DNA from 4 places in the Cribrihabitans pelagius genome. Region 1 is predicted to be linked to each of the others. Evidence: riboswitches for the same ligand, from Rfam matches in the RefSeq annotation. Region 1 holds a riboswitch; each other region holds the start of a gene.

Region 1 (7,608 bases):
CAGGCGGGCTGGCAGCGGCTTTGCCCGGTCTGCGGGACACCGCATTTTCCGCGCACCGATCCGGTGGTGATCATGCTCATCACCCATGGCGATGACGTGCTGGTGGGGCGCTCGCCCGGCTGGCCCGAGGGCGTCTATTCGCTGCTGGCGGGCTTTGTCGAGCCAGGCGAGACGCTGGAGGCGGCGGTGCGACGGGAAACCTTCGAGGAATGCGGCGTCGAAGTCGGCGCGGTCAGCTACTTGTCGAGCCAGCCGTGGCCCTTCCCGATGTCGCTGATGTTCGGCTGCGCCGGGGAGGCGCTTGGTCAGGCGCTCACCATCGACCGCACCGAAATCGAGGATGCGCGCTGGGTTCCGCGGCAGGAGATGATGGATGTATTTGCGGGCTCGCACCAGGAGATGAAGCCCGCGCGTGAGGGCGCCATTGCGCATTTCCTTATCAAGAACTGGCTTGCGGATACGCTGGACTAGCGCGCATATTCGGTCCAGGCAGCAGAACACAGGCAGATTTCAGGCGGGCATTCATGAAGTTTCTCAGCAAGGAAGATATCGAAGCACCGATTTCCAGGGTCTTCGAGGCGATTGCCGATTTTGAACACCTGGAGCGGGCCGCGGTCCGGCGCGGGCTTGAGGTGGAGCGCACCGGCGACATCGCTGCCCCGGATGCGGGGCTGGCCTGGGATCTGCGCTTCCAGCTCCGCGGCAAGCCGCGCGATATCCGCTTGGTGCTTAAGGAGTATGAACCGGTGACCGGACTGGCGCTGACTGGCAGCGGCAGCGGCGTCGAGGGCACCATGCAGGTTGCGCTGACCGCCCTGTCGCCGCGCAGCACCCGGATGGCGGTGGAGCTGAAACTGTCCGCCAGCACCCTGCCCGGCCGGCTGATGCTGCAATCGCTGAAACTGGCGCGCGGCAAGCTGGAAAGCCGATTCAAGCAGCGCCTGTCCGACTATGCCAAGCTGACCGAAGAGCGGCTGAACCGCACAGTCTGAACCGCACCGCCTGAAACGCGGTTGCGGCAGGAAAACGGGGGCCTGGTCTGAAATCCCGCCGCCGGGCGGTCAGAGCGGCGCAACCAGCTCCGGCCAGAGCGCCGCGTTGCGGCGGGCAAAGGCACCGAGGTGGCCCGCCGCCTTCAGCCCGTAATCGGACGGCCTCAGCACCCTTCGTCGCTGCGGCACCGCGCCGAAGACCTCGGCCAGGCGCCAGGCGCTCACCGGCGGGATCACGTCATCGTCGCTCAGCGCGATCACGTCCACCGGCACGCCCGAGCGCGCCCAGGCCGGGCGCGGCAGGCTGTTTCCGGTTTCCGGCAGGTAGCTTCCCGGCGTGGTGCACCAGCGCCGCCACTGCCAGTAGACCCCGGCCGGCAGGTCGGCCCCGAACCCCACCGCGCGCCCGGGGAGGAACCCGGCCAGCCGCACCGCCACGGGCACATGCCCGAACCAGAAGGCCAGCGCCAGCGCGCGGTAGGGCCAGGGATGATCGTGGTGATGCACCAAGCCGCCCGCAACCACGATCATGCGGGCGACGTCTTCGAGGCCATCCTGCAGGGGCATCAGCATCGCCCCCAAAGAATGGCCAATCACCCACAGCGGCACGCCCGCATAGTGCCGCCGCATCTCGGCCCGGGCGGCCGGCTGATCCGCCAGCGCCCAATCGGCCATTGTTGCATTCGAGCGGCGCGGGTGGCCCTGCGCCGACTCGGCAAAGTCCCGGTAGTCATAGGTGAGGCACGCCAGCTGCTGCTCAGCGGCCAGCCAGCGCGCGAAATGCCGGTAGAAGCTCTGCGGCACACCGGTCGCGCCATTGAGCACCACCGCCGCCCGCGCAGGCCCCTCGGGACGGAACAGCCTTCCGGCCAGCCTCGCATTGCCCGACGCGAACCGCACGGGCTCTTCCCGGACCGCGGCGGATTTGGCTGATGTGTCGTCCAGCATGGCAAGACCTCTCCTAGACCAACTGGTCTAATTCCACCACTGGACCATCCGGTCTAGACCTGTCAAGCTTGCGCCATGCGTGACGCGACGACACCTTCCCCCGCAGTTTCTTCCGCCACCCCCGCTCAGGCCGCCAGCGATCCGGCCGGCGGTGCTCCGCCGCGGCCCACGCGGGAGCGCCTGATCCTGGCCGCTGCGGTGCTGTTCCGCGACAAAGGCTACAGCGGCGTCGGCCTCTCCGAGGTGCTGGCCGCGGCGGAGGCGCCCAAGGGCTCGCTCTACCACCACTTCCCGAACGGCAAATCCGACCTCGCGATGGCGGCGGCAACTTGGGCCTCGGACCAGATCCTGCGGCTGATCGCGGTCTCCTTCGAGCCTGCCGCCAGCTTCCGTGAGGGCGCGGTGACGGTCTGCCACAAGCTTGCGAAGCTTTTCGATACCTCCGGCAAATGGGCGGGCTGCCCGGTCTCGGCCACGCTGTTCGAGGGGCCGGACAACGCGCAGCTGCACCAGCACGCGGCGGAGCTGTTCGAGGGCTGGATCGGCGAGACCGCCGCCCACGCCCGCCGTCTGGGAATGAGTGAGTCTGAGGCGCGCGCGGCGGCGGAGAACTTCTATATCCTGCTGCAGGGCGGCTGGCAGCTGGCACGGGTGCGCCGCTCGTCGGACGTGATCCGCGCCCTGCCCGCGCAGCTGGCGCTGCCGCAAACGGCGCCGCAGGCCCCGCAGCCGCAGAAAACCGATTGACGCGGCGGCGGGAGAGCCGCTACCGCTTGGGGTGACGGTTTCCCGCGGCACGCGTTCTGCTGCCCGGGGTGAAAAGGGAACACGGTGCGGCCCGGCTTTGCAGCCTGGCCAATGCCGCGACTGCCCCCGCAACTGTGAGCGGCGAGCAACCCCGAAGATCACCACTGGCCCGCGGCCCTGCCGCGCCGGGAAGGATCGGGGACGCTTTGACCCGCGAGTCAGGAGACCTGCCGTCACACGTGAAACTCGAAACCGGCGGGGTGTCCGGGCGGGTCCGGATGGCCGCGGTGCTCACGGGCGCAGATCATTTGGAACCGGTCCCGGCAGCTGCCCCGCCAAGCGCGGAGGGCGCTGATGATCTGGACGGACAAGACACATTTCTACGCCGCAACAACCTGCCTGCACCTGGGCAGGCCCTGCCCGGCGGCGGAGCAGATGGTGGCCAAGCTGGCCGAGGCGATGACAAGGGCCAAGCCGCTGACACAGGCGGATTTTTCGATTTCCGGCAGCACCGCGCTGGAAGGCTGCGCCAAGGGTTGCCCGGCGCGCTTTGCGGCCAGCCACGAAGGCATTAGGGTGTTCTGCGGCGCCGATGAGGACGCCGATCCCGCAGAGCTCGACCGCTATGCCGATGCGATGTTCCGGCGCGGCGGCAGCGCCTTCACCGCGGCACAGGGCGGCAGCTGCCGTCCTTGCGCGCTGGTCGAGGCGCTGCCCAAGCCCGCAGAGGCGCGGGACGCCGAGCGGATGATGGCGCTCTGAGCGGCACGGCCGCGTTTTGCAGCCCCGGCCCGGCTCAGCCCTGGCCGGGCGCCTGCTCTCCTGCCCAATAGGGCGCGCAGGCCCAGTCCATCTGCGCCTGGGTTTCCACCGCGCAGGGGCGCACCGCGCGCAGGCGGGCCAGCGCCTTGGCCGGGGGCTCGCCGCATTCCACCAGCAGCCGCAGCACCGCCATGCCCGAGCGGCCGCAGCCGCCGCGGCAATGCACCAGCACCCGGCCGCCGCCCCTGAGCGCATGGCGCGCGGCGGCGCTGGCGGCGGGCCATTTCGCCGCCACCGCGGGCGGCGGAGCCTGGAAATCCGGCACCGGCAGATGCACCCAGCGGCAAGCGAGGCTCTGGATGTCGGCGCCCAGCAGCTGGCCGCCGACGCTTGCATTTTCTGCGTCAGTGGTGAGCGAAATCACCAATCCCGGCTGCCACCCGCCGATATCGGCCAGGTCGCCGCGGTAATCGCCGCCTGCCCCGGGCAGCGGGCACAGCGCCAGGATGCCGCGCGCGACTGGCAGCGCGTGAATCGCCAGCCCCTCCGCACCGGCCTCCTTCATTGGCTCCCGCTGTACTGGCTCCTGCTGGCCCGGCCCTGCCGCGCCGGGATTATCCCTGGACATGATGGCACTCTCCCGCTGCCGCCGCCCCTTCGCACCGTCCGCCCCGTGACCGGGACCCGACTTTGGCAGCCTAGCCGCGAAAGCGCCGCCCTCCCAAGCCTTTTGGCACAACTGGTTGGCACGGCGCGCCCCGCGGCTCCCTGCGGCCCCGGCCCCGCGCCCCTTCTGCGGTGGACGAAGCCGCCCCGCTTCCTTACCTTGCCCGCAACGCGGCGCTGCCGCCTCCCCGAATCCGGCACGAGAGACCATGAGCGACACACCCAGCGCCGCCCCCGGCGGCACCGGCGGCGAAACCGGCCAATCCCCCTATCAGGTTCTGGCCCGCAAATACCGCCCCGAGACCTTTGCCGACCTGGTCGGCCAGGACGCGATGGTGCGCACGCTGAAGAACGCCTTTGCCGCCGACCGCATCGCCCAGGCCTTCATCATGACCGGCATCCGCGGCACCGGGAAAACCACCACCGCGCGGATCATCGCCAAGGGCATGAACTGCATTGGCGAGGATGGCACCGGCGGCCCCACCACCGAGCCCTGCGGCAAATGCGAGCATTGCGTGGCGATCATGGAAGGCCGCCACGTCGATGTGATGGAGATGGACGCGGCCTCGCGCACCGGCGTGAACGACATCCGCGAGATCATCGATTCGGTGCAGTACCGGGCGGCCTCGGCGCGATACAAGATCTACATCATTGACGAGGTCCACATGCTGTCGACCTCCGCCTTCAACGCGCTGTTGAAGACGCTGGAAGAACCGCCGGCGCATGTGAAGTTCATCTTCGCCACCACCGAGATCCGCAAGGTGCCGGTCACCGTGCTGTCGCGCTGCCAGCGCTTCGATCTGCGCCGGATCGAGCCGGAGGTGATGATTGCCCTCCTGCGCCGGATTGCCGCTGCCGAGCGCGCTGAGATCGCCGATGACGCGCTGGCGCTGATCACCCGCGCCGCCGAAGGTTCGGCCCGCGATGCGACCTCGCTCTTGGATCAGGCGATCTCCCACGGTGCCGGGGAAACCACGGCCGAGCAGGTCCGCGCCATGCTCGGCCTTGCCGACCGCGGCCGGGTGCTGGACCTGATGGACATGATCCTGAAGGGCGACGCGGCGGGGGCGCTGACCGAGCTTTCCGGCCAATATGCCGAGGGCGCCGATCCGCTGGCGGTGCTGCGCGACCTCGCCGAGATCACCCATTGGGTCTCGGTCGTGAAAATCACCCCCGAAGCCGCAGAGGACCCCACCGTCAGCCCCGACGAGCGCGCCCGCGGCCAGACAATGGCCCAGAACCTGCCGATGCGGGTGCTCACCCGCATGTGGCAGATGCTCCTGAAGGCGCTGGAGGAAGTGGCCGCCGCGCCGAATTCCATTATGGCCGCGGAGATGGCAGTGATCCGGCTCACCCATGTCGCCGACCTGCCCTCCCCCGAGGAGCTGATCCGCAAGCTGCAGGACACGACCCCGCCGCCTCCGAATGGCGGTCCGGGCGGAAATGGCGGGATGCCCGTGCAGAGCATGGGCGCGCCTGCGGCGGGCGGGGGCGGCGGAGCCTCGGCCCCGCCGCAGGGCGCGCCCATGGGGGCCGCACCGGGCCAGACCAGAGCATCCGCAGGCGGCGCGGGCCAGGCGGCGGCGCTGGCGCCCCGCGCGAGTTCGGCCCTCGCGCGATACCCGTCATTTGAGCATGTGGTCGAGCTGATCCGCAGCAACCGCGACGTGAAGCTGCTGGTGGAGGTGGAAACCGGTGTGCGGCTGGTCTCCTACCAGCCGGGCCGGATCGAGTTCACCCCCGCCCTGCAGGCACCGCGCGACCTCGCGGCGCGTCTGGGCACCGCCCTGCAGAACTGGACCGGCAGCCGCTGGGTAGTGACCATCGCGCCCGACGGCGACGCGCCGACAATTGCCGAGGTGCGCGACGCGGAGGAAAACGCCCTGCGGCAGAAGGCCAGCGCGCACCCGCTGGTGCAGGCGGTGCTGGAAACCTTCCCGAAAGCGAAGATCAAGCAAATACGCACCGCCGAGGAGCTCGCGGCCGGCGCCGCGGCCGAAGCGCTGCCCGAGGTTGAAGACGAGTGGGACCCGTTCGAGGACGGCTGACCGCCCCGCCGCCGCCCCGCTCCGGCCCGGTAAATGTCCCGGCCCGCGCTCCAGGGGCGGTGGAAAACCCGCCCTGCCCCGGCCTCGCCCCTTGTCTGAGGCCGGTGGCGCCCGTATCTACGCTGCAAACCGGAATCCTAGGAGAAGACAGATGTTCAAAGGCCTCGGCGGTCTTGGCGACATGGCCAAGATGATGAAATCGGCGCAGGAGCTGCAGTCCAAGATGGCGGAAATGCAGGAAGAGCTGCACAACGTGATGGTCACCGGCGAAGCGGGCACCGGGCTGGTGAAGGCCACCGCCTCGGCCAAGGGCGACCTGAAGGCGCTGGACATCGACCCGTCGATCTTCAACGGCGACGACAAGGAAGTGGTCGAGGACCTGATCCTCGCCGCGATCAAGGACGCCCAGGCCAAGGCAGCCGAAAAAGCGCAGGAAGAGATGACCAAGCTGACCGAAAGCATGGGCCTGCCCAAGGACATCAAGCTGCCGTTCTGAGCCCTCCTTGCTTCACACGCGACGGATGAGGCGGCCGCGGGCCGCCTTTTCTCTGTCCGGCCCCGGCCGCAGCCCTGCGCACGGCTGCCGTGCCGCCGCGCATTGCCCGCCCGCAAGCCGCAAACAAACCCCGCACATTTTATTGCCGCGGCCTTGCGCTCCCCTGCACGGGCCCGCCTATATGAGACGGCAAGGAAAGGTCCCGAGCGATGAACGACAATCCCACCGGCGAGATCGAGACCCTGATTGCCCTGATGGCCAAACTGCCGGGGCTGGGGCCGCGCTCGGCACGCCGGGCGGTGCTGCATCTGATCCGCAAGCGCGCGCTTCTGCTGACGCCGCTGGCCGACGTGATGGGAGAGGTTGCCGCCAGCGCCCGCGAGTGCCTCAACTGCGGCAACGTGGGTACCGATGACATCTGCCCGATCTGCCAGGACGAAGCGCGCGCCAATGGCGAATTATGCGTGGTGGAGGATGTCGCCGACCTCTGGGCGATGGAGCGCGCGGGCGTGTTCAAGGGCCGCTACCATGTGCTTGGCGGCACTTTGTCCGCACTGGATGCCGTCGGCCCGGAGGAGCTGCGCATCCCCCGGCTGGTGGACCGGGTTGGTGCTGAGGCGGTGCGCGAAGTGATCCTGGCGCTCAATGCCACGATCGAGGGCCAGACCACGGCGCATTACATCGCCGACCAGCTGCAGGGCCAGGTCCGGCTCACCTCGCTGGCGCAGGGAGTGCCGATCGGCGGCGAGCTGGATTATCTCGACGACGGCACTATCTCGGCCGCGCTGAGGGCGCGCAAGGAAATCTAGCGGCGCGGCAGGCGGCGCAAAATTCCGGCACGGAATTTTGGCCGGAAAACGCGCGTTTTCCGGCGCCCTCGGGCTGCAGCGGCGCGCGCGCCCGGTCAGCGCAGCACTGCACGGTAGAGCTGTTCCTTGCAGAAAGGCTT
Region 2 (7,608 bases), on a different contig from region 1:
TCGCGCCTTCTCGCCCCCCGAGTTGTCACCGCGGATGGGCTTGCCACCGCGGCCATAGCAGAAAGACTTGAGCCATGACCGTTCACTTCATTGGCGCCGGACCGGGCGCTGCCGACCTTCTGACCCTGCGCGGGCGCGACATCATCGCGTCCTGCCCGGTGTGCCTTTATGCAGGCTCGCTGGTGCCGGAGGAAATCCTGAGCCACTGCCCGGCGGACGCGAAGGTGGTGAACACTGCCGCGATGGATCTCGATGCCATCGTGGCGGAAATCAAGGCGGCGCATGAAGCGGGTCAGGATGTGGCGCGGCTGCACTCCGGCGATCTGTCGGTGTGGTCGGCAATGGGCGAGCAGATCCGGCGGCTGAAGGCGGAGAGCATCCCGGTGTCCGTCACCCCCGGCGTGCCATCGTTTGCGGCCGCCGCCGCGGCGCTGGGGACCGAGCTGACGCTGCCTGGCCTTGGCCAGTCCGTGGTGCTGACACGGACGCCGGGGCGCGCGTCCTCGATGCCCGAAGGCGAAACGCTGGAGAACTTCGCGCGGACCGGCGCGACGCTGGCGATCCACCTGTCGATCGGCAACCTGGATCACGTGGTGGAGAGCCTGACGCCCCACTATGGCGGCGACTGCCCGGTGGCCGTGGTCTACCGCGCCAGCTGGCCGGACCAGCAGATCATCCGGGCCACGCTTGCGACGCTGAAGGCCTCGCTGGACGAGAAGATCTCCCGCACCGCGCTGATCCTGGTGGGGCCGGTTCTGAAGGGCGAAGGCTTTGACGAGAGCTGTCTTTATTCCACCGAATACGACCGCCGCTACCGCCCGCAAAGCGCGGACAGCCCGTGGTCGAGCTGGAGCCACGGGGATGACTGAGGCGATGACTGGACCGATGACTATGCCCCCTCCCGGACTGATGATCTCGGCGCCCTCCTCGAGCACCGGCAAGACCACGGTGATGCTGGGCCTGTTGCGGGCCTTGGCGGAGGACGGTCTGACCGTGCAGCCTTACAAGAGCGGGCCGGACTATATTGACCCCGCCTTCCACCTGGCTGCGGCGGGGCGGCCGTCCTTCAACCTCGACACCTGGGCGATGGACGGCAAGCTGCTGGACGCGGTCGCGGGCCAGGCGTCAGGGGCGGAGATTTGCGTCGGCGAGGGCTCGATGGGGCTCTACGACGGGGTGGCGACGCGCGGGCAATCGGGCTTCGGCTCCTCGGCCGAGACGGCGAAGCGCATGGGCTGGCCGGTGGTGCTGGTGGTCGACGTCGGCGGCCAGGCGCAGTCGGCGGCGGCCACGGCGCTGGGATTCAGGGCCTATGATCCGGAACTGCCCTTTGCCGGGGTGATCCTGAACCGCGTTGCCAGCCCGCGCCACGAGCGTCTGACCCGGCTGGGCATGGAGAAGGCGGGCATCAGGGTTCTGGGCTCCCTGCCCCGGCGCGGCGATCTGACTTTGCCGGAGCGGCATCTGGGCCTGATCCAGGCGGTTGAGCATCCCGATCTGGAAGCCGCCATTGCAGGCTATGCCGCCTTCCTGCGCGAGCATGTCGATCTGGAGGCGATCAAGGCTGCGGCGCTGGCCGGCCAGGCGCCCGCCCCGGCCAGCCTGCCCGCGCCGCCGGCCCAGCGGATTGCGCTTGCACGGGATGCGGCATTTTCCTTCACCTACCCGCACCTGCTGGAAGGCTGGCGCGCGGCGGGCGCGGAGATCCTGCCGTTTTCGCCCCTTGCCGACGAGGCGCCCGCGCAGGACGCCGATCTGGTCTGGCTGCCCGGCGGCTACCCGGAGCTGCATGGCGGTACGCTGGCGGCGGCGGAAACCTTCCGCGCGGGCCTGCGCAGGCACGCGGAAACCAGGCCGGTGCATGGCGAATGCGGCGGCTACATGGCGCTGGGCGAGGCGCTGATCGACAAGGCGGGCAACCGCCACCGGATGGCGGGGCTATTGGGGCTGGTGACCTCCTACGAGAAGCGCAAGTTCCATCTCGGCTACCGCCGTGCGGTGCTGCAATCGGCGATGCCGGGCTTTGCCGCGGGCCAAGCCTTGCGCGGGCATGAGTTCCACTATTCCACCATCCTGGACGAACCCGACGCGCCGCTCGCGCAGGTGATGGACGCCGACGGCAGGCCGGTGCCCGAGACCGGCTCGGTCAAGGGGCATGTCACCGGCACCTTCTTCCACCTCATCACCGGAGAGCGGACATGAGCGGTTTTGTCAGCTTCGTCTCCTCCGGCCCGGGCGATCCGGAGCTGTTGACCATCAAGGCGGTGAAGCGGCTGGAGACGGCGGACGCGGTGCTGTTCGATGATCTGTCTTCGGGGCCGATCCTGTCCCATGCCCGTCCGGATGCCGATCTGGTCGGCGTCGGCAAGCGCGCCGGCCGCCCCTCGCCCAGGCAGGACCACGTGAGCCAGCTCCTGGTGGAATACGCATCATCGGGTGCGCATGTGGTGCGGCTGAAATCCGGTGACTCGGGCGTCTTCGGGCGGCTGGAGGAGGAGATCACCGCCCTGCGCGCGGCCGGAATCGGTTTTGAGATCGTGCCCGGTGTGACCGCGGCCTCGGCGGCGGCGGCGGCGGCGAACATCCCGCTCACCCGGCGGATGACGGCACGGCGGCTGCAGTTCATCACCGGCCATGACGTGACCGGCGGGCTCCCGGACAACCTGAACCTCGCGGCGCTGGCGGATCCGGAGGCGACCACCGTGGTCTACATGGGCAAGCGCACCTTCGCAGCCCTGGCGGAGAAGCTGATGCAGGCCGGGCTGCCGCCGGAAACCCGCGCGCTGCTGGCGCTGGGTGTCTCGACGCCTGCGCAGTCGCTGCATTGCCACACGGTGGGCGAGCTGCCGCAGGTGCTGCGCAAGATGGAGACCGGCGCGCCGGTGCTGATCCTCTACGGGCCGCTGGCCGGCAGCGATCTGCCCGCTGCGCCTGCAAACCCGCCACCAGGCGCATGAGCACACCCGCGATCACCCTCTGCCGCACCTGCCGGGACGCCGACCCGCAGCTGCCGGATCAGCTCGCGGCGGCCTTGCAGGACGCCGGGCTGAGGGCGGAACTGGCGCAGGCGGACTGCATGTCCGGCTGCCGCCGTCCGCAAACGCTGGCGGTGCGGCAGAGCGGCAAGACCGCCTATCTGTTTGGCGAGATCACTGCCGCCGACCTGCCGGACCTGATGACCTTCCTGCAGATGTATGGCGCGAGTCCCGACGGCAATTTCGCCGATGCGCGCCCGCTCGGGGCGTTGCGCTTCAAGGCGCTGGCCCGAATTCCGGCGCAAAACAGCTGAGCCCGCGCATGCGGCGGGCGGAACAAAATTCCCGCACGGAATTTTGGCCGGAAAATCTCCATTTTCCGGTTCCCTGCCGCGAAGCTTGCGCAACAGGACGGTTTCAGCCTTGACCGGAGCGGCCCGCGCCGGGCACAACAAAGCGATACGGTGTCCAGTGGTGCCAAGCGCCAGGACTGAAACGGGAATGAGGAACGGCGGACCAAATCGCGGCGCCGAAGCTTCAACCGCCCCCGCGACTGTGAGCGGCGAGCGGCCGTCCAATGCCACTGGCGCAAGCCGGGAAGGAGGACAGCCGCAGCGACCCGCGAGTCAGGAGACCGGCCGTGTCGGAACAGAAAACTTGTGCCGTCGGGTGTGACGGCTAGGAGGAAAGACATGACGACGAAAACGCATCTGGCATCTGCCGCCGGCACCAGCCTGATTCCGGCCCTGTTTGCCGTGGTCCTGGGACTGGGCATTGTCACGCTGACCGGCCACGTGCAGGCCTCTGCCCTGCATGACGCGGCGCATGACGTGCGCCACGCCACCGGCTTCCCCTGCCACTAGGGCCATGTTCAGCCGCATTCTGACCAGCGGGTTGTTCGCTGGCGCTGCAGCAGGGTTGATTACCGCCCTGCTGCAGCTCGTTTTCGTGCAGCCGGTGCTGCTGCATGCGGAGCTCTACGAATCCGGTGAGCTGGTGCATTTCGGCGGTGCCGCGATCTCGGCGCATCCCGAGCTGCCCGGCATCGACGTGATGCGCGACGGGCTGAGCATCATCTTCACCATGCTGACCTACACCGGCTATGCGCTGGTGATGGTGGCGCTGATGTCGCTGGCCGAGCGCCAGGGCCATGCCGTCACCGCGCGCACCGGGCTGTTGTGGGGGCTCGCGGGATTCATCACCTTCCACTTCGCGCCCGGCCTGTCGCTGGCGCCCGAGGTGCCGGGAGTGGCGGCGGCCGATGTCGGCCTGCGCCAGGTCTGGTGGACGCTGACGGTCGCGGCGGCGGGGGTTGCCATGTGGCTCATTGCCTTTGGCGGCGGGCTGACCGCCTATCTGATCGCCGCGCTGCTGCTGCTCGCACCGCATGTGGCGGGCGCGCCCGAGCCCGAGAGCTTCTCCGGCCCGGTGCCGACCGAAATCGGCGCGCTGTTCGCCGCCCGCGCCTTTGGCGTGGGGATGGCGGCCTGGGTGCTCTTGGGCACCTTCGCAGGCCACTTCTGGCAAGCCGAAGGCAAACGCGAAGCGGCCGCGGCCTGACCCGCAGCACTTCCCGCCCCGCCGGTGCAGACCGGCGGGGCGCTCTTTTGACGAGGATAAGAAGATGTCCCGCTCTCTTGCTCTTTTTGCCATCGGGCTGGTCTTCGGCGGCGGCGCGGGCTTTGTGACTGCGGCCGGGAATGGCGTGACCTTCGACGGCCACGACCACGGCAGCGCGGCGCTTCACGGCGGCGGCCATGCGGAAATGGCAGGCCACGCCCATGAGGCGGTGCTGGACCTTCCCGCGGGCAGCGATGCGCCCCGGGTTGCGCTCAAACTGCTGAAGGACCCGATGTCCGGATGGAACCTGCAGGTCACGCCGGAGAACTTCCGCTTTGCCCCGCAGAATGCCTCCGCCGCGGATGTGCCCGGCGAGGGTCATGCGCATGTCTATGTGAACGGCGGAAAGATCGCCCGGCTCTATGCCGAGTGGCTGCATATCCCCTCCCTGCCCGCGGGCGGAGCCGAAGTGACGGTCTCGCTCAACTCCAACAGCCACAGCCCGCTGACGGTCGAGGGTGAGCCGGTCTCGGCCAGCGTCACCGTGCAGGGTGATGGCGAAGGCTCCTGAGCCTGTTCCCAGACGAGCGGAATACACGCGCGCTGCCCTTGTCCGGGGGCCGCGCTTCCAGCGAGAAGGCCCCGGCATGATTGAGCTCTCCCTGATCGGCATCGGCACCGGCAACCCCCAGCACATGACCTTGCAGGCGATTGCGGCGCTGAATGCGCAGGACGTGGTCCTGATCCCCACCAAGGGCGCGGGCAAGGATGACCTCGCTGGCCTGCGCAAGGATATCTGCGCGCAGGCGATCGAGGGGGACGGCCCGCGAATCGTGGAGTTCGCCCTGCCCCGGCGCGACGAGGCAACCCGCGATTACCGCCAGCGGGTGGATGACTGGCACGACGCCATCGCGGAGATCTGGTGGCAGACGCTGTGCGAAGCCCTGCCCGAGGGCGGCAAGGCGGGGTTCCTGGTCTGGGGCGACCCGTCGCTTTACGACAGCACCATGCGGATTGCCGCCCGGCTTAAGGCCCAGGCGGATCTGCGGCTCACGGTGATCCCGGGCATCACTTCGATCCAGGCGCTGACGGCGGCACATGCGGTGCCGCTCAACGACATCGGCGCGCCCTTCACCATCACCACCGGGCGGCAGTTGCGCGAGGGCGGCTGGCCCGGCAGCGCCGATACGCTGGTGGTGATGCTGGATGGCGAATGCTCTTTCCGCGCGATCGCTTCCGAGGGCGTGGATATCTGGTGGAGCGCCTATGCAGGGATGGCAAACGAGATTTCCATTGCCGGGCCGCTGGGCGACGTCGCGGCGGATATCGTGGAGACCCGCGCGGCGGCCCGCGCCGCGCATGGCTGGATCATGGATATCTACCTGTTGCGCCGCGCCGGGGCCTGAGCGGCGCAGCCGCCATTGCACAGCGTAAGGACACGCGCCTGTGCGGCGGAGCTGGTGAAGGCGTCGAGCCGCTCGCCAAGCCGGGCGCGCGCCGCCTGCTGCTCCTTGTGCAGCAGCGCGATCATCGCGCCGGCAGCCAGCGCGGCCTTGGCCTCGGCGGAGTCGGATTTCCCTTTCGGAGTGGTGAGGCCCCGGGCGGCCAGTTCCAGGAGCGTCGCTTGCTGCTGGGCACAATCGTTGAAGCGGCCAAGCCTCTCCTGGAGGCGCTTCAGCGGTTTCAGCGCCTGGCTCAGTTCGGCGGCGGGAAACAGCGGCGCAAAGAGCTCCATCAGGTAGCGCAGCTTCTTGCAGCCGATGCGCAGTGCGTGGATCTCGGCGTCGGGGCTTTGAGCGGTGATGCGCGCGGCGGCGCGGCAGAGCTTGGCGTGGCGGCGCGCGATGAGCTGCCGGGCCAGCGCGCCGGCCGGCAGCGCCGCGCCGGAGCCTTGCGGGCGGGCAGCGGCGGCTTCAGCGGTGAGCCCGGCCATGTGCCAGCGGTAGGCCGCGCCGCCGAGGCGGGCCGCCAGCTCGCGCTGGCAGGCGGCACGCCTGGCGCGGATGGCGGCAAACAGCGCGGAGAGCCCCGGGTGCAGCGATGCGGGCAGCATGGCGCGGAAGCGGTCCTGCTCCAGCAGCCAGACATCGAGGTCGCGCAGCCCGTTAGTCTGGGTCATCAGCGCCTTGAGATCGCGGCGCAGGCGGGCGGCGTCCTCGGCGGGCAGCACATCTTTCAGCCCTGAAAGCAGCGCCCGGATGCGGCGCAGGGCGATGCGGTAGTCATGCAGGAACTCGGTGTCCAGATCGGAGATGATGCCAGGCTCATTCTGCCGCGCGGCGGCCAGATGGGCGGCGAGGATCCGGCCTGCGGCCTCATGCGCGGGCTGCCCGGGGGAAAGCGGCAGCACCGGCTTGGCGCTGTAGCGCGGCCGGTCCGGCACCAGCAGGGCAAATAGCGCGGCGGGCGCCGCAGGCTCTGCGCGCAGCGCCTTGAGGTGGCGGTCCAGCGCGGGCGCCGCTTTGCGGCCCTTGAGCTGGCTGCAGAGAAGGCTGGCCGTGCCGCGCGGTGTCTCGACGCCGTAGACCGTCAGCGCCCCGCGCGGCCTGCCCCGGCGGGCAGCGCGAAGGTTGTGCCGGGTGAGGCGGCCCTCGGCCTGGGTCAGCAGGCGGCGCAGCGGGCAAAGCTGTTTGAGCACCTGCTGCACAGGGCCTTCCGGCAGCTCGCTGACCAGCCCGCCGCCGCCTGCGGGCTGGCTGAGGCTGGCGCGCGGCCCGAACAGGTGGAGCGTGCCCGCGCTCTCCAGCAGAAGGCGGCCGCTGTGGTGCAGGGTGCCGTCGAAACTGTCCAGCAGCCGCACCGGCACCGGGTTGCGGGTTGATGTGATGGAGAGCGTGAGCGCCGCGCTGCCGCAACCCAAGTCCTGCGGGCCGGGGATTCGGCCGGGGAGGAGGTGGTGGCGGAGGGAATTCGGCATGGGGCTGCGGGCCGGGATTGGGAAACGGCTGGGCCGCGGCTGGGCCGCGATCGCGGCGCCGGCGGGCGGCGGATGGGTTTAAGGGCAACCTAGGCCGCCTGCCCGCCCCGGCCAGCGCAGGCCCCTCCCCCACCCCGGCCGGCCCGCCCCGCGCAG
Region 3 (7,608 bases), on a different contig from region 1:
CATGTCGAGCTGTCCCTCGCCGCGCTGGAACCGCTGGCGCTGGCATTGGCCGAGGGCAGCCAGACGCTGCAGTCCCAGCTCGCCACCAGCTTCGCCAAGCCCCGCGCCCGCGCCGCCGCGCTGGAAGACCCCGCCTTGGCGGGCGTCACAGACCCCGCCAGCCGCCTCCGCATCGAAGCCCTTCATCAGGAGGTGCAGGACATCCACATCCTCGCCCTCACCGCCCTCGGCCCGGCGCTGGGGGTGGCGGCCGGGTTCAACGCGCTTGACGGCGACTGAGCGGAGACCGCGATGAACTCCCGCCGCACCTTCCTCGCCGGTCTCCTTGCCACCGGGCTCGCCCCACAGGCCAGCTGGGCCGACGCCGGCGCCCCGGCCTTTCTGTCGGCAGGCCGCGACGAACAGGGCCGCTTCCTGCTTGCAGGCCTCACCCGCGACGGCCGGGCGCTGTTCCGCCCCCCGCTGCCCGCCCGCGGCCACGCCGCCGCCGCCCACCCTGCGCGCCCGGAAGCCGTCGCCTTCGCCCGCCGCCCGGGCCGCTTTGCCAATGTGATCGACTGCCGCAGTGGCGCCGCCCTCGCCCGGCTGGAGCCGCCTGCGGGCCATCACTTTTTCGGCCACGGCACCTTCTCCGCCGATGGCCGTTTTCTTTACACCACCGAGAACGCCTACGAGACTTCCCGCGGCAGGATCGGCGTCTGGGACACGCGCAAAGGCTACCGCCGCATCGGCGCCTTTGCCTCCGGCGGAACCGGCCCGCATGACATCCTGCTGCGCCGCGACGCGCCGGGGCTGGTGGTGGCCAACGGCGGCATCAGGACCCACCCCGGCAGCGGCCGCGCCAAGCTGAACCTCGCCACCATGCGCCCGAACCTCAGCTACCTCAGCTCCGGCGGCACGCTGGACGCGCAGATGGAGCTCCCCGCCGCCCTGCACCAGAACTCGATCCGCCACCTCGCCATGCGCGCCGACGGAACCGTGGGCTTTGCGATGCAATGGCAAGGCGGTGCAGGCGAGCTTGTGCCCATCGCCGGCCTGCACCGCCCCGGCACCCCGCCGCGGCTGATGGCGGATGGCGACCCGCGGGTGCTGAACCTCCAGGGCTACGGCGGCTCCATCGCCTTCTCCCCTGACGGCACCCGGGTGGCTGTCACCTCTCCCCGCGGCGGCGTTCTGCAGGTGATGGATTGCGCAGGCGGAGAGCTGCTCGCCGAGCACCGCATGGCCGACGTCTGCGGCCTCGCCCCCGGCCCGGCCAACGCAGGTTTCACCGCCAGCACCGGCACCGGCGCCTTGTTTGAGATCACACACGCAGGCCCCCGCCTGCTGCACCGCACCGCCCTGGCGTGGGACAACCACCTGATCCCGCTCGTCTGAGACCCCGAGCAACAAGCCGCCCATCGCCGGCGCACGCGGGGGCGATCCGAACAGAGCTGACTGGCAGTTTATCCCTGCCAACCCCGTACACCTTTTCGAGGGACCGCCAAGCAGCAACCAAATCGCCGCCGCGTGGGGACGCGCCGGCGATGCGCGGCGGCCTCTCGGCCTTGTCCCGCGCGGGCGATCCATAAATGCCGCCTGACAGCACAAACGAAAACGCCGCGTGACATTCCGAGCGTGATACGCTAATAAATCGCAGCTAAAGGAAAGCAAATGGACGCTTCACGCCGCCAAAACGAAATCATCACGCTCCTGAACCAGCACGACCGGGTCGAGGTGGAGGAGCTTGCGCACCGCTTCGGCGTCTCGCTGCAGACCGTGCGCGCCGACCTGCGCGACCTCTCCGCCCGCGGCGCGCTTTCGCGGGTGCATGGCGGCGCCGTGCGGCTTTCCTCCGCCGCGAGCCAGGGTTACGCCGACCGCCGCAAGCTGAACGCCGCCGCGAAACAGGCAATGGCCCAGGCCGCGGCCGAGCTGATCCCCGACAACTGCTCGCTCACGCTCAACATCGGCACTTCCACCGAACAGGTCGCCCGCGCCCTCTCCGGCCATCGCGGACTTACGGTGATCTCCAACAATATCAACATTATCAACATGATGCTTGGCGGCCAGCCGCAAGAGCTGATCCTCGTAGGCGGCACCGTCCGGCAAAGCGACGGCGCCATCGTGGGCGAGGACGCGGTGGAGTTCATCTCCCGTTACAAGGTCGACTTTGCGGTCATCGGCGCCTCTGCCCTCGATGCCGACGGCGCCGTGCTGGACCATGACGCCCGCGAGGTTTCCGTCGCCCGCGCGATCCTGAAGAACGCCCGCCAGAAGGTGCTGGTCTGCGACGGCAGCAAGTTCACCCGCTCCGCCCCCGTGCGTATCTGCGACGTCGCCGATCTCGACGTGGTGATCACCGACCGCCCCGCCCCGCAGGAGTTTGCCGCAGCCGCCCGCGCCGCCGGCACGCGAATCCTTACCGCCTCTCCCGAAACCGCCGCCCCCGGCACGACGGGTCAAAACGAAAGCAGCGAAAATGCCTGACGACTCCCAACTCACCGATCTCTTCATCATCGGCGGCGGCATCAACGGTTGCGGCATCGCCCGCGACGCCGCCGGCCGCGGCCTCACGGTGAGCCTGGCCGAGATGAACGACCTCGCCTCCGCCACCTCCTCGGCCTCCACCAAGCTGTTCCACGGCGGGTTGCGCTATCTTGAGTATTTCGAGTTCCGTCTGGTCCGCGAAGCGCTGATCGAACGCGAGGTGCTCCTCAAGGCGATGCCGCACATCTCCTGGCCGATGCGCTTCGTGCTGCCCTTCCACAAGGACATGCGGTTTGACAGCGACACGCCAACCTCCAAGCTGCTCACCACCTTCATGCCGTGGATGAAGGGCCGCCGCCCGGCCTGGCTGATCCGACTCGGGCTGTTCCTTTATGACAGCCTCGGCAAACGCGGCATCCTGCCCGGCACCGCCAAGCTGGACCTGCGCAGTGATCCCGCAGGCGCGCCTTTGCAGGACAAGTTCCAGACCGCCTTCGAATATTCCGACTGCTGGATCGAGGACGCCCGCCTGGTGGTGCTGAACGCCCGCGACGCCGAGGCCCGCGGCGCCGAGATCCTGACCCGCACCGAGGTCACCGGCGCCGAGCGCAAGGCCGGCCACTGGGTCATCCGCCTGAAGAACCGCGCCACCGGCGAGACTTATGAGCGGCGCGCGAAGATGCTGGTCAACGCGGGCGGCCCCTGGGTTGCCGACGTGCTGCGCCAGAAGCTCGGCCAGAACAGCCGCGAGAACGTCCGCCTGGTGCGCGGCAGCCACATCGTTGTGCCCAGGCTCTTCGACCACGGCCGCTGCTATTTCTTCCAGGGCACCGACGGGCGGATCATCTTCGCGATTCCCTACGAGACCGATTTCACGCTCATCGGCACCACCGACGCCGACCACCCGGACCCGGAGACCGCCCCCGAGTGCACACCGGAGGAACAGCAGTATCTGGTTGATTTTGCATCCGGATATTTCAAACAGCCGGTCAAGCGCGAGGATATCCTCTGGACCTACTCCGGCGTGCGCCCGCTTTATGACGACGGCGCCAGCTCCGCCACCGCGGCGACGCGCGAATACGTGCTCACCCTGGACCAGGCGCAGGCGCCGCTGCTGAATGTCTTCGGCGGCAAGATCACCACCTACCGCAAACTGTCGGAGGCGGCCCTGGCCAAGATCGGCGAGGTCTTCCCCCAACTCTCCGGTGACTGGACCGCGGGCGTTGCGCTCCCCGGCGGCGATTTCGCGGTGGCCGAGGTGGAGGCGCTGACCCGGAAACTCGCCGCCGACTACCCCTTCCTGTCCCCCTATTGGGCCGGCCGGATGATCCGCGCCTATGGCACCGAGGCTTGGCAGGTCCTTGGCGAGGCAAGCGCGGCTGCCGACCTGGGCCGGGACTTCGGCGCCACCATCACTGCCCGCGAGCTGGATTGGGCGGTGCAGAAGGAATGGGTGCGCAGCGGCGAAGACTATCTGTGGCGCCGCACCAAGCTCGGGTTGCGGCTGGATGAGGCACAGCGCGCGGCGGTGGATGCCTATGTTGAGGGCAAGGCGGCGCAGCTGGCCGCTTAAGGCGAAAGGCGCGCGCGGCTCCGCGCGGGTGCGAAGTGCCTGCAGCGTATCGCGGGCGCACGCCCCCGGTTTAGCGTCGGGCGCGCGGCGCTTTCGCCCCGCCAAAACGCCCTCCTCAAGGGCGGGCCCGGCATTGAGTACCGGCCCGCGCCGAACAAGGCCGCAGGCCGGCGCGCATCGCCGCCGCCCCCCCACGCGGCAGCCGCACCCGGCCCTGTCATCTTGCCCCAAATACTCCCGCCGGAGGCATCCGCCTCTCACCACCATTTCCTCGGCGCGGAACAAGGCCGAAGGCCGCCGCGCACCGCCGCTGCGCCCCCACGCGGCGGCGATTTGGCCGAGGCTTGGCACTCACTTCCGCCCTTTCGGCGAAGCCGGGCCTTGCCGATCCGCCTGCCGCCCGTTGGCGAACCGTCAGACCGGAACATCACCCGCCCCCGTTGCGCTCACGCCAGATATCCGCGCCCGCGCGCCCGGCAACGCCCGCAAAAAGTATCAGCCCGCCTGACCCGATGTTTCGCGCGCGAAACAACAAGGCAGCATTTTTGACCCAAAGCTCCGCAGGAACGGGGAGGGCTCCCGCCCCTTCCGGCAGGCGCCTCACGGCACCTCCAGAAGCGTTGGGCCGCCCCCGCCCCCCGCGATTTGCAAAGCAAAGCGCAAAGCCTCAAGCCCGCGATTTGCGCAGCAGACCCTCGCCTTCCGCCGCGGCAGACGCTTCAGAACTCCACGCCTTTCTGCGCTTTCACGCCTGCGCGGAACGGGTGCTTCACCTGGCCCATCTCGGTCACCAGATCTGCGATCTCGATCAGCTCCTCCTTGGCGTTGCGCCCGGTCAGAACCACATGGGTCATCGGCGGTTTACGCTCCACCAGGAACTCCAGCACCTCCGCGGGATCCAGGTACTCATAGCGCAGCGCGATGTTGATCTCGTCGAGCAGCACCATCGTGTTCTTCTCGTCCAGGATCATCTCCTTGGCCTTCTCCCAGCCCTTCTGCGCCGCGGCGATATCGCGGGCCTTGTCCTGGGTCTCCCAGGTGAACCCCTCGCCCATCGCGTAGAACTGGCAGAGATCGCCGAAGTTCTCCTCGATTAGCGTGCGCTCGCCGGTGGCCCAGGCGCCCTTGATGAACTGCACCACGGCGCAGGGCATCTTGTGGGCAATGCAGCGCATGATCATCCCGAATCCGGACGAGGACTTGCCCTTGCCCGGCCCGGTATGGACGATGATCAGCCCCTTCTCGCCTTCCTTCGTCTTCATCATCCGGTCGCGGGCGGCCTTTTTCTTGGCCATCTTCGATGCGTGGCGGGCGGCTTCCTCTTCCGAGATGCCGGTTTCAGACTTTTCACTCACGGGCGGGCTCTCCTGCTGTTTGACCCATGTCTTGACAAAGAAGCCCGCGATAGCGCAAGGGGGTTTTGCTGGTTCCTGCAAACGCAGGCGAAGAGGGAATGTGAAGGCCCGCCTCCTGTAGCTTGGGAGAGGGCTCAAGCACAGCCGCCCCCGCGACCGTGACCGGAGAGGTTGCCATGCCACTGGCTGCGCTATCGGGCGCGCCGGGAAGGCAGGATGACCGTCAGGGCCAGATGGCTCTGGGATCCGCAAGCCGGGAGACCTGCCAGCAGAGTGATTTCAACGGGCGGACGGGGTGCGCCGCGACCGGTTGAGGGGCCTGCACGCACACGCCCCTTTCTGGCCGTCCCCGCCTGCCTGCCGCGACAGGAGACGCATGAGATGGCTGAAGACCAGGCGGCAAGCCCCGCCAGCCCCCAGGAACCACAGGGACCGCAAGGACCCGTGACGCTGACTGTCTGCCTCACCTGCCGCCGCGAAGGCACCGACCCCGAGGCGCCGCGCCCCGGCAGCATCCTGCTGGCAGCACTGAAGGAAGCAGGCATGCCCGAGGGCGTCACCTTGCGCGGCGTCAGCTGCCTTTCGGCCTGCAAGCGCGGCTGTTCGGTGGCGCTGACCGGCGGCGAAGACCGCTGGAGCTACATCTACGGCGACATGGACCCCGACCAGCACGTGGGCGAGATCCTCGACGGCGCTGCCGCCTATGCCGCCACCGCCGACGGGCTCGTGCCCTGGCGCGAACGCCCCGCCGCCTTCCGCAAACAATCCGTTGCCCGCATCCCGCCGGCCGCCTTCCCGTCCGAGGAGTAACCATGAGCGATCTCAACAAGATCCCCGTCACCGTCATCACCGGCTTTCTGGGCGCGGGGAAAACCACCCTGATCCGCCACCTGATGCAGAACCCGCAGGGCAAGCGCCTGGCCGTGGTGGTGAACGAGTTCGGCACCGCCGGTGTCGACGGCGACATCCTGAAATCCTGCGCCGATGAAAACTGCCCGGCGGAAAACATCATGGAGCTCGCCAACGGCTGCATCTGCTGCACCGTGGCCGATGATTTCATCCCCACCATCGAACAGCTGATGGCGCTGCCCGAAGCGCCCGATCACATCGTGATCGAAACTTCGGGCCTGGCGCTGCCCAAGCCGCTGCTGAAAGCCTTCGACTGGCCCGCGATCCGCTCCCGCATCACCGTCGACGGGGTGATCGCGCTGGCCGATGCCGAGGCGGTCGCCAAGGGCCAATTCGCCCCCGATCTGGACGCGGTGCAGGCCCAGCGCGAGGCGGATGACAGCATCGACCACGAAACCCCGCTTTCCGAGGTGTTCGAGGATCAGATCTCCTGCGCCGACATCGTGCTGCTGTCCAAAGCCGATCTGGCCGGCGACGCAGGGGTGGAGAAGGCCCGTGCCGTGATCGAGGCCGAGGCACCGCGCAAGCTGCCGATCCTGCCGATGAGCGAAGGCGTGATCGACCCGCGCATCATCCTCGGGCTGGGCGCCGCTGCCGAAGACGATCTCGACGCGCGACCCAGCCATCACGACGGCCACCACGATCACGAGCATGACGATTTTGAGAGCATCGTGGTCGAAATGGGCGAAGTCTCCGACCCGCAGGCGCTGCAGAATGCCATCGTGAAACTCGCCCGCGAGCGAAACATCCTGCGCGTGAAGGGCTATGTGGCAGTGGAAGGAAAACCGATGCGGATGCTGGTTCAGGCCGTGGGCGAGCGTCTGCGCGCGCAATATGACAAACCCTGGGGGGCGCAAGCGCGCAAGACCCAGCTGGTGGTCATCGCCGAGCATGACGACATCGACGAACAGGCCATCCGCGCCGAGCTGGGGGCGTAAGTCCTTGCGGGCGTGGGGCGATGGTAGCTTCTGTTTTGTCCGGCCCCTGGGCCGGACAGTCCCCGGCCCCGGGCGGGGGACTGTCCTCCGCGCTTCGAAGCAGCGTTCGCGAAAGGCCTGACCCATGCACGTCGTATTCCGCGAAAGCCACGGCCTTGACGAGACCGACACGCCGCAGGACCTCGCCCAGAGCCCTGCCGACCTCGTGGTGCTGTCCTTCTCCGACAGCGACCTCGGCGCCTTTGCGGCGGGCTGGCACCGCGCCGCGGGCAAGCTGCCCTCGCTGCGCCTTGCAAACCTTGTTGCGCTGAAACACCCGCTGTCGGTCGATGTCTACGCGGAACAGACGCTGGAGGGCGCCAAG
Region 4 (7,608 bases), on a different contig from region 1:
GGGGCCGCGTCGCAGATCTCGTACCAGGAGGGTTTTTCCGCGGTAAATTCGTGAAACTGGTTCTTGAGCCCGGCCTCGCCGTCCAGAGCGTTTGCCGCGATTGGGAAGCTGTCGTCTTCCGACAGGATCTCTCCCAGCGAGCTGCCGCAGAATCTGCAGAAACACCGGCCGTATTTGTAGGGCGGCGGCGGCTGGTAGAGCGCAACGTGGTCCTTGCCCTGGATCCATTTCAGGTCTGCCTTCTTCACGAAGACGATGCTGCTGGCGCCTGCCTTGCGGCAGCGGGAGCAATGGCAGGTGCCAAGCAGCGACGGCTCGGCCAGAAGTTCGAATTGTACAGCCTTGCAGCAGCGCTGCCCTTGATCATCGCTTGGCCTCCCCGGTCCGGATGCCCGCTCATGTGAACAATAGGGGAACACTTCACACCGGGCAAGGCTGAAGGCAGCACACACGGCCGGGCAGAACCGGAGGGCCCGGGGCGCGGGCCCTCCCTTGAAATCAGATCTCGACCTCGACCTGCCCGATCGGGTTGGAGCAGCAGGCGAGGATGTAGCCGGCCTCGATGTCCTCTTCCGAGATGCCGCCGTTGTGGACCATGTGCACGTCGCCTGCGGTCTTCTTCACCTTGCAGGTGCCGCAGATGCCGAAGGTGCAGCCCGATGGGATGTTGAGCCCCGAGGCCTTGGCCACTGCCAGCACCGTGTCGGTTTCGGCGCAACCCGCCGTGACGCCGGAGGCGGCGAAGCGGATTTCGGCCGGGGCGGTCTCGGCCGGGATCACGTCGTCAATCTCGGGCGCGTCGGCTGCGGTTTCCACCGGGGCGCCGAAGCTTTCCTGGTGGTAGTTTTCCATGTCGAAGCCGAGGCCGTTCAGCATGTCGCGCACCGCCTGCATGAAGGGCTCCGGGCCGCAGCAGTAGACCTCGCGCTCCAGATAGTCCTGCGCCATCAGGCCCAGCATGATCTGGTTAAGCTGGCCGCGGTAGCCGGTCCAGACCTGGTAGGGGTCGTCTTCCTCCACCACGAAATGCAGCTTGATGCCGGGCACCCGCGCCGCCATGCCTTCAAGCTGGCGGCGGGCGATGATCTCGCTCGGGCGTTTGGCGCAGTTAATGAAGCAGACGTCGGGCGACTGGCCGCGATCGAACAGGTATTGAGTCATCGAAAGGCTGGGCGTGATGCCGGAGCCTGCGGAGATGAACAAGAACTTGCCGTTCGGGCGCCTGGGCAGGGTGAAAACGCCTGCGGGCCCGGAGGCCTTGAGCCGCATGCCGGGGCGCAGGTGGTCGAGCATCCAGCGGGTGCCGATGCTGTCGCCCTGCGCCTTCACCGTCACGGAAATGGACAGCGGCCGCGAGGGCGAGGAGCTGATCGTGTAGGTGCGCCAGACGGTGCCTTCCGGGACCGGCAGCTCCAGCGTCAGGAACTGGCCGGGCTGGTACTTGAACCAGCAGCCCGAAGGCGCGCGGAAGCTGAAGGTGGCGGTGTTGGGCGCTTCCGGCACAACCGAGACGCATTCCAGCATCTCGTCGTCCTTCCACGCCAGGGTTTCGTCCAGTGTCTCGAAATTGGCGAGCAGTCCCATGTGCTTACTCCGCCGCGATCAGGTTGCGGCCGGTCAGCGCGCGGGTCAGATGCGCGCCGTACCAGTTGGTGAACTGGATGACGCCGCTTTCCTGCGACGGCGAATAGGGCCCCGGTTCGTAGGCGGGCGAGTTGATGCCGCGCTGGTTGTCCTCGACCACGATGCGGTCCTCGTCGTTGGTGGCGGTCCAGACCTCGGTCAGGCGCTTCAGGTCATAATCCTGGCCCTCCGCGGCGTCCTTGTGGACAAGCCATTTGGTGGTGACTTCGGTTTCGGTGGCGCTGATCGGAGTGACCCGGAACACCAGCGAGTGATCCGGCAGGAAGTGGTTCCAGGTGGTCGGGTAGTGGAACTTCAAAAGCGTGCCGGCATCGGCGAAGGGCACCCGGCCCAGCGGCTTGGCAGCCGCGGGTTTGCCGTCCATCGTGTAGCTCTCGGCGCCTTCGTTCAGCGGCATCCGGGCAAGCCGGTACTGGCCGCGCGCGTCGATGCGGAACTGCGCGGGGCAGCCTGCTGCCTCGATCCGGTCGAAGTGCCTTTGCAGATGCGGCGGGGTGTCGCCGCCTTCGATGCCGGTGACCGAAGGATCCTCGGGGAAACTGCGGCAGAGCGCGGGGTGGTTGCCGCCGCAGTGATAGCACTCGCGGTTGTTCTCCCAGACCAGCTTCCAGTTGCCGTTCTCGACGATGGTGCTTTCATGGGCGATTTTGGCATTGCTCAGGTCATGCGGCTCCAGATAGGGGCGGGCAAGATCGGCAAAGGCATCGAAGTCGGGGGCCTCGTCAGCAAGGCAGACGTAGATCAGCCCGGCCAGATCCCGGCAATGCACCGGCTTCAGCCCGTGTTTGGAGGCGTCGAAATCCGGGCCCATGTCGCGCGCCCACAACAGCTTGCCGTCAAGCTCGTAGGTCCATTGGTGATAGGGGCAGACAAGTTTGGGCGAACTGCCCTTCTTGGCCTTGCACACGACCGAGCCGCGATGGCGGCAGGCATTGTGGAAGGCGCGCACCTCGCCGTCGCTGCCGCGCACGATGATGATGTTGTAAGCGCCGACCTGGTGGGTGACGTAATTGCCGCCTTTCGGGATCTCGCAGGCGGGGATGGCAAACAGCCACTCGCGGTAGAAGATCTGGCGCAGGTCCAGATCATAGACGCCGGGATCGGTGTAGAACGCCTGTTCGAGGGAATAATTCTGCTGCCGCGCCATCAGCTTGGCCAGGATTTCACTGTCCTGAAGCATCTGTTTGTCTCCTTGGCCGCATCCCCGCGGCCCTGTTGGCTGGGTGCGGGCATGAGCCGGGAGAGGCCGCGGGCACGCGCCCGCAACCGCCCCGCCGCCGCCCGCGGTTGACGTTTTCTGGCAAGGCTGGTTTCCGGACTTGCCCGGCGCCGCTTGCGGCGGGCATGGCACCTTCCCGAAGCGCGCGCTTCAGTGGCGATCTGCCATGCCTTGCCCGGGTTCACCGTTGCGGGGGCAGTGCCGGAGTTTCACCAGCTTCCCAATTCTCCGCCCCGAAGGACGGCACCTTGCTGCGGCGGAAATTGCCCTTTTTCCGCGGCCTTTACGGCGACAAATCCGACCCGCGGAAACCGGAAAGAGACATGCGGGTTCCGCGTCCCGGAGCCGGTTCAGGCGGCGGGATATCAAACCGGCAATCTGCCCTCTGTTTGCGGCAAAGCCCTGAGGACCAGCAGCTTTCCAGCGCGGAGCCCTCCGAATCGCTGCCCGGGCCGAAGGCGGGCTGCCCCCCTGCGCACAGACACGTTTTCCGGGTATGCTTGGCGGCACGAGGCGGCAGCGGTTGAGGGAGTATCAGATGACGACCGGCCATGTTTTCATTGCCACCAGCCTGGACGGCTACGTGGCCCGACAGGACCATTCGCTCGATTGGCTGACCCGGCAGCCAGGCATCAGCGAGGAGGAGAGCGGCTTTGCCGCCTTCATGGACAGCGTCGACGGCCTTGTCATGGGGACGGGGTCTTTCCGCAAAGTGCTCGGGTTTGGCCAGTGGCCCTATTCAAAGCCGGTTATCGTCCTGAGCAGCAGCCTGACCAGCGGGGACATTCCCGGGCATTTGCAGGGCAAGGTCCAGCTGAGCCGCGCGTCTCCCGCCGGCCTCATGCAAGAGCTGCAGCAGGAGGGCTGGAGACGCGCCTATATCGACGGCGGAAGGCTGGTGCAGTCTTTCCTGCGCCAAGGTCTGATCGCCGATCTGACCATCACCACCGTACCGGTGCTGATTGGCAGCGGCATTTCCTTGTTCGGGCCTCTCGGCAGCGACATCGGGCTGGAGCTGAAGGCTTCGCGCAGGCTTGGCACCGGAATGGTTCAGAACACCTACCGGATCGTCTGACCGGGACGCCGCCCCGTGGGACGGCGTCCCGCGGTCACTTCGACTTCCAGCTGTCCAGCCAGCGCCTGAACCGGCCGCCGCGTTCGGAGATCGCATCGCCCGCGGCGTAGAAACTGTCCTCCACCTGCTCCACCATCGGGTCGATCCGGGCGCGGCGGAAACGGCGCCAGCGCGCATATATCGCCCAGAACAGCGCCGCCAGCAGCACCAGGATGATGATCGTCACCCAGTTGGTGGGCTTGTCATCAGGCCCGGCCACCGTCTTGATCGAGACCGCGTTGGGGAAGGCCGAGAGGAACTCGTTACGCCAGCCGTAATGCATCACCGCGACCCATTCGGGGTTTGCCTTGTTGGAGATCGCATCATTGGCGTCGGTGTAGAGGTTGGCGGTGTCGAACTTGAAGTAGGGCGGCCAGTTCCAGCCGGTGTCCTCGTTGCGGTAGACTATTGCGCGGCCGTTGGGACGCACCGCCTGGATGAACTGCACGTCGCGGTTCTGCAGCTCCACCGACTGGTCGTCGGGAGTGGACCAGAAAATCCGGGTCCAGTCGTTCAGCTCCTGGCGCTCCTCGTAGGTGTTGACGATGCGCACCACGTCATATTGCGGCAGCGTGTAATGCAGGAAGGCGCCGATCAGCAGCCAGATCAGGATCAGGACGCCCCATTTGATGTATCGCATCGGCAGCACCTCACATGAAGTTGATGACGTAGACCAGGAGCCCGATCGCCCCCAGCGGAATAATGTAGACCAGCAGGATCAGGCGGCGCCGGAACGAGCGGTCGTATTGTTGCAGCCCCCGCTGGATGAAGGCCGCGCGGTCGCCGGTCAAGCCCTTCCGTTTCCAGTGGCGCTTGAGCTTGGCGCGCCGCACCTCGCGGGAGTAGAGCGAGACCGCACCGTAGATCACGGTAAGCCCCACCGCGAGGAGCAGCACCAGCCGCAGAAAGCCGAACATTCAGCGCCCCCGCTCGCGTTTCACAGCACCCCAGGGGCCGACCCGGTCCACCAGCCGTTCGGAGCGGGCGCTTGGCGCCCGCGGGCCCCAGGGCGGCGCGGGGGTCTTGCCCTCCATGTCCGGCTCATGGCCGAAAAGCGCGGCCCGGGCGCCTGCCTTGTCGACCGCGTATTCGCGGGCGAGGAACTCGGCCGCGTAGGTCTTCTTGGCCTCGGGCCAGGTGCTGTAGAGGTGGTAGAAGGCGTGCTTGTGGCAGATGAAGAGCTGGCGGAAGTCGCGCGGCGCGAGCTCGGCCAGCAGCATGTTCACCAGCTCCGCCTCTGGCGTGTCACTTGCGCGCAGGGCATAGAAGAACGCCGGGTGGCTCGGCCGCATGCTGGGGCGCGGGCCGCCGTCCTCGGCCCAGCGCAGAAGCGCGGCAAGCCCTTCGTATTCCGCAGGCAGGTCCTGCGCATGGCGCGCGACGAGCCGCCGCAAGCCGCTGCGCGGCAGGTCCGAGAGGTCAACCCCCTGCTCCGCCAGCGCGCTCACCGCGATGAAGTCCATCTTCTGCCGCAAGACCGCCGCCCCGTCGATGCCGCGCGCCTGCGCCACCGGCTCGGCCAGGCGGTTGAGCTTGAGGAACTCGGCGATCTGCTGGCGGTCCTCCAGCGTGAAAACATGTTTCAGCGGCAGCTTGCCCTCGGGCCGCTCCCCGCTCGCGATCAGCGCCGGATGCGCCAGCCCTGGAAACAGGTAGAGCCCGCCGAAATGCGCGGTCCAGAAGTTCTGCTGCTCAAAGACCTCTTGGCCAAGGCGCACCGGGTTGCGGGTGACATCGCCGGATTTCTCTGCCGTTTCAATCATCTCGGCAATCAGCGCATCGTCGAACCAGCCGTCTTCCTCACTCTTGAAGCGCTCCACCAGCTCCGCCAGCTTGTCCGCGTGCTTGAGGGTGCCGCGGGTGGTGTCGGCCTCGATCCGCACCTGGCGGATGTCGAAGAGCTTGGCGGGGCTGGAGACCTCGAAGACCGAGTTCACCATCTCCCCCGCCACCGCATCCGTCGCGGTGAGGGCAAAAAGCTGGCGCTCGTTCGCCGCGATGAAGCGGCGCAGGATGTCGCGGCTGGTGGAGAACTGCGCATTGAGCAGCGGGCAGCGCTGCTGCTCGGTCGACAGCAGGATGAACTGCCGGTTCACGCCCGCATGGTTGAGGTAGAAGATATCGTTGAGTTCATCCCCCACCTCGGGCGAGTAGCCGGAGATATCGACGTGGAAATCGCTGAGCGCGGTGGTCTTGCCGGTCAGATGCATCAGCGCGCGGTTATAGCGCTCCACCAGCGCGGGCGAGGCGACGTGGAAGAGATTGCCGAACATCAGGCCGCGGTGGATGAGGCGTTTCATTTTGGAGGCTTTCTGAGAAAGATTGGCGCCAGTCCGTCTTCTCTTGATCCAACAAACTTAGGCGGTATCCAGTAGGTTCTTTTCCGGGCCGCTCTACTCTTTTGTTTTTCGAAGATTAGCTCGCGGACGAAGCTTGCATGTGTACTGCTTAGCCAATTTGTAGCTGAAACGTTCCAGTTCATCCAACTTTCAAATTGAGCAGCACGCTCGTCTTTTGTTGGCAACGACGCACCCCGCCTATTCAAACGACCAATGAACATCACCTCTTCACCCATTGGGTAGAAGGAGTTCCCGCTCATCTCATGAATGTACATATTACAGTTTGCGTTATATGACACGAACTTAAGGTTCTTTTTCGCCGCCGTGAGCGAGTAGTGACTTGTTGCCTCGTTCCGAATATCCCTTACTATCGGGTATATCCTTTCGTCTCGAAGCGTGACAAAACTTTCCAGAGCTCTGTTAGCCAGCTTAAGAAGTTCTTTATCGCGGGTAACTTTTTTCTTACCGCCAAGATTGAGAAAATCCTCAATCTCAAAAAGCTTTGCGCTCCACGCTCTAAGCAGTAAAAAACGTTGGATAGATGTCGCGCAGTCAATCGCCGCCTCGCCTATCAGCTTGTGCGCATTGAATATATACAATCGGCTTAGAGCGTTCACCTCACTAACAGCGAAACTTAAGACTGCAATTGCGGCCTGCTGATCCTCAGGCAACGTTTGCATGAGTCTCCAGCTGATAGGATACTCCCAAAAGTGTTCTAGCGCCTTGTCACTCACCCCTTCCCCTCCAGATACCGCCGCTTCGCCTCTTCCTGCCGCCCGAAATCGCGCACCATGGCCTCGATCGCGGCCTCGTCGGATTTCTCGGCATAGCGGAACTCGCTGTCGGCGTAGCGGTTGATCTCCTGGATCACCATCTCCGCCGTCACCGGGCGGCGCAGCTCGGCGATCATGGCGCATTTCTCCTCGTAGCCCTTGAACAGGAACAGCTCCGGCTTCCCCATCCACTCGTCCGGCAGCTCGAAATCCATCGCGCGGACCTTCACCGCATCGGTAATGTTCTTGATCGCGCGGCCGGTGAAGCGCGGGTCCGCGGCCTGGATCGCCTTCAGATAGGTGCCGAGCTTGGCAAGGCTGTCGAGCGCGCCCACCTGCTCCTGCACCCGGCTGAAGACCTCCATCAACGCAGGCTCCTGCGGGCGGTTGTGCGCGGCAAAAGAGCGGGCGACGGCGCGCTGGATCTCCTGCGCGCTGTAAAGGTCGTGGTTGCCCAAGGGGATCTCGTGGCCCTTCCCCATCAGCAGCGTCAGGATGTCGATATAATCCTCGCGCGTC

What was found. A riboswitch is a leader RNA that binds a small molecule or an ion and turns the genes downstream of it on or off. The one in region 1 is predicted to bind cobalamin.
Positions count from the first base shown of each region.
Region 2: it holds a riboswitch for cobalamin, as region 1 does, so the genes downstream of both, ACOHX0_RS05475 (CbtB domain-containing protein) here and ACOHX0_RS10165 (hypothetical protein) in region 1, are expected to answer to the same signal.
Region 3: it holds a riboswitch for cobalamin, as region 1 does, so the genes downstream of both, ACOHX0_RS05405 (DUF1636 family protein) here and ACOHX0_RS10165 (hypothetical protein) in region 1, are expected to answer to the same signal.
Region 4: it holds a riboswitch for cobalamin, as region 1 does, so the genes downstream of both, ACOHX0_RS00875 (aromatic ring-hydroxylating oxygenase subunit alpha) here and ACOHX0_RS10165 (hypothetical protein) in region 1, are expected to answer to the same signal.

Region 1 is NZ_JBMERR010000009.1:102,854-110,461, reverse strand. It holds gene nudC (NAD(+) diphosphatase) at 1-471, shown strand, start outside; gene ACOHX0_RS10180 (SRPBCC family protein) at 525-992, shown strand; gene ACOHX0_RS10175 (alpha/beta hydrolase family protein) at 1,062-1,940, opposite strand; gene ACOHX0_RS10170 (TetR/AcrR family transcriptional regulator) at 2,016-2,687, shown strand; cobalamin riboswitch at 2,706-2,936, shown strand; gene ACOHX0_RS10165 (hypothetical protein) at 3,042-3,449, shown strand; gene ACOHX0_RS10160 (protein-tyrosine phosphatase family protein) at 3,484-4,014, opposite strand; gene ACOHX0_RS10155 (DNA polymerase III subunit gamma/tau) at 4,325-6,163, shown strand; gene ACOHX0_RS10150 (YbaB/EbfC family nucleoid-associated protein) at 6,315-6,659, shown strand; gene recR (recombination mediator RecR) at 6,869-7,468, shown strand; gene ACOHX0_RS10140 (ATP-binding protein) at 7,564-7,608, opposite strand, start outside.
Region 2 is NZ_JBMERR010000004.1:161,771-169,378, forward strand. It holds gene ACOHX0_RS05450 (cobalamin biosynthesis protein) at 1-78, shown strand, start outside; gene cobM (precorrin-4 C(11)-methyltransferase) at 75-869, shown strand; gene ACOHX0_RS05460 (cobyrinic acid a,c-diamide synthase CobB) at 886-2,202, shown strand; gene cobA (uroporphyrinogen-III C-methyltransferase) at 2,199-2,957, shown strand; gene ACOHX0_RS05470 (DUF1636 family protein) at 2,954-3,289, shown strand; cobalamin riboswitch at 3,426-3,632, shown strand; gene ACOHX0_RS05475 (CbtB domain-containing protein) at 3,668-3,838, shown strand; gene ACOHX0_RS05480 (CbtA family protein) at 3,843-4,535, shown strand; gene ACOHX0_RS05485 (hypothetical protein) at 4,600-5,106, shown strand; gene cobF (precorrin-6A synthase (deacetylating)) at 5,183-5,941, shown strand; gene ACOHX0_RS05495 (CHAD domain-containing protein) at 5,914-7,452, opposite strand.
Region 3 is NZ_JBMERR010000004.1:145,648-153,255, forward strand. It holds gene ACOHX0_RS05380 (imelysin family protein) at 1-279, shown strand, start outside; gene ACOHX0_RS05385 (DUF1513 domain-containing protein) at 292-1,377, shown strand; gene ACOHX0_RS05390 (DeoR/GlpR family DNA-binding transcription regulator) at 1,654-2,469, shown strand; gene glpD (glycerol-3-phosphate dehydrogenase) at 2,462-4,042, shown strand; gene cobO (cob(I)yrinic acid a,c-diamide adenosyltransferase) at 4,762-5,397, opposite strand; cobalamin riboswitch at 5,450-5,681, shown strand; gene ACOHX0_RS05405 (DUF1636 family protein) at 5,779-6,207, shown strand; gene cobW (cobalamin biosynthesis protein CobW) at 6,210-7,244, shown strand; gene cobN (cobaltochelatase subunit CobN) at 7,369-7,608, shown strand, end outside.
Region 4 is NZ_JBMERR010000001.1:186,511-194,118, reverse strand. It holds gene ACOHX0_RS21885 (GFA family protein) at 1-419, opposite strand, end outside; gene ACOHX0_RS00880 (FAD-binding oxidoreductase) at 499-1,584, opposite strand; gene ACOHX0_RS00875 (aromatic ring-hydroxylating oxygenase subunit alpha) at 1,589-2,824, opposite strand; cobalamin riboswitch at 2,932-3,129, opposite strand; gene ACOHX0_RS00870 (dihydrofolate reductase family protein) at 3,402-3,938, shown strand; gene ACOHX0_RS00865 (DUF1523 family protein) at 3,973-4,617, opposite strand; gene ACOHX0_RS00860 (hypothetical protein) at 4,628-4,894, opposite strand; gene ACOHX0_RS00855 (DUF6638 family protein) at 4,895-6,277, opposite strand; gene ACOHX0_RS00850 (hypothetical protein) at 6,274-7,050, opposite strand; gene ACOHX0_RS00845 (AAA family ATPase) at 7,047-7,608, opposite strand, start outside.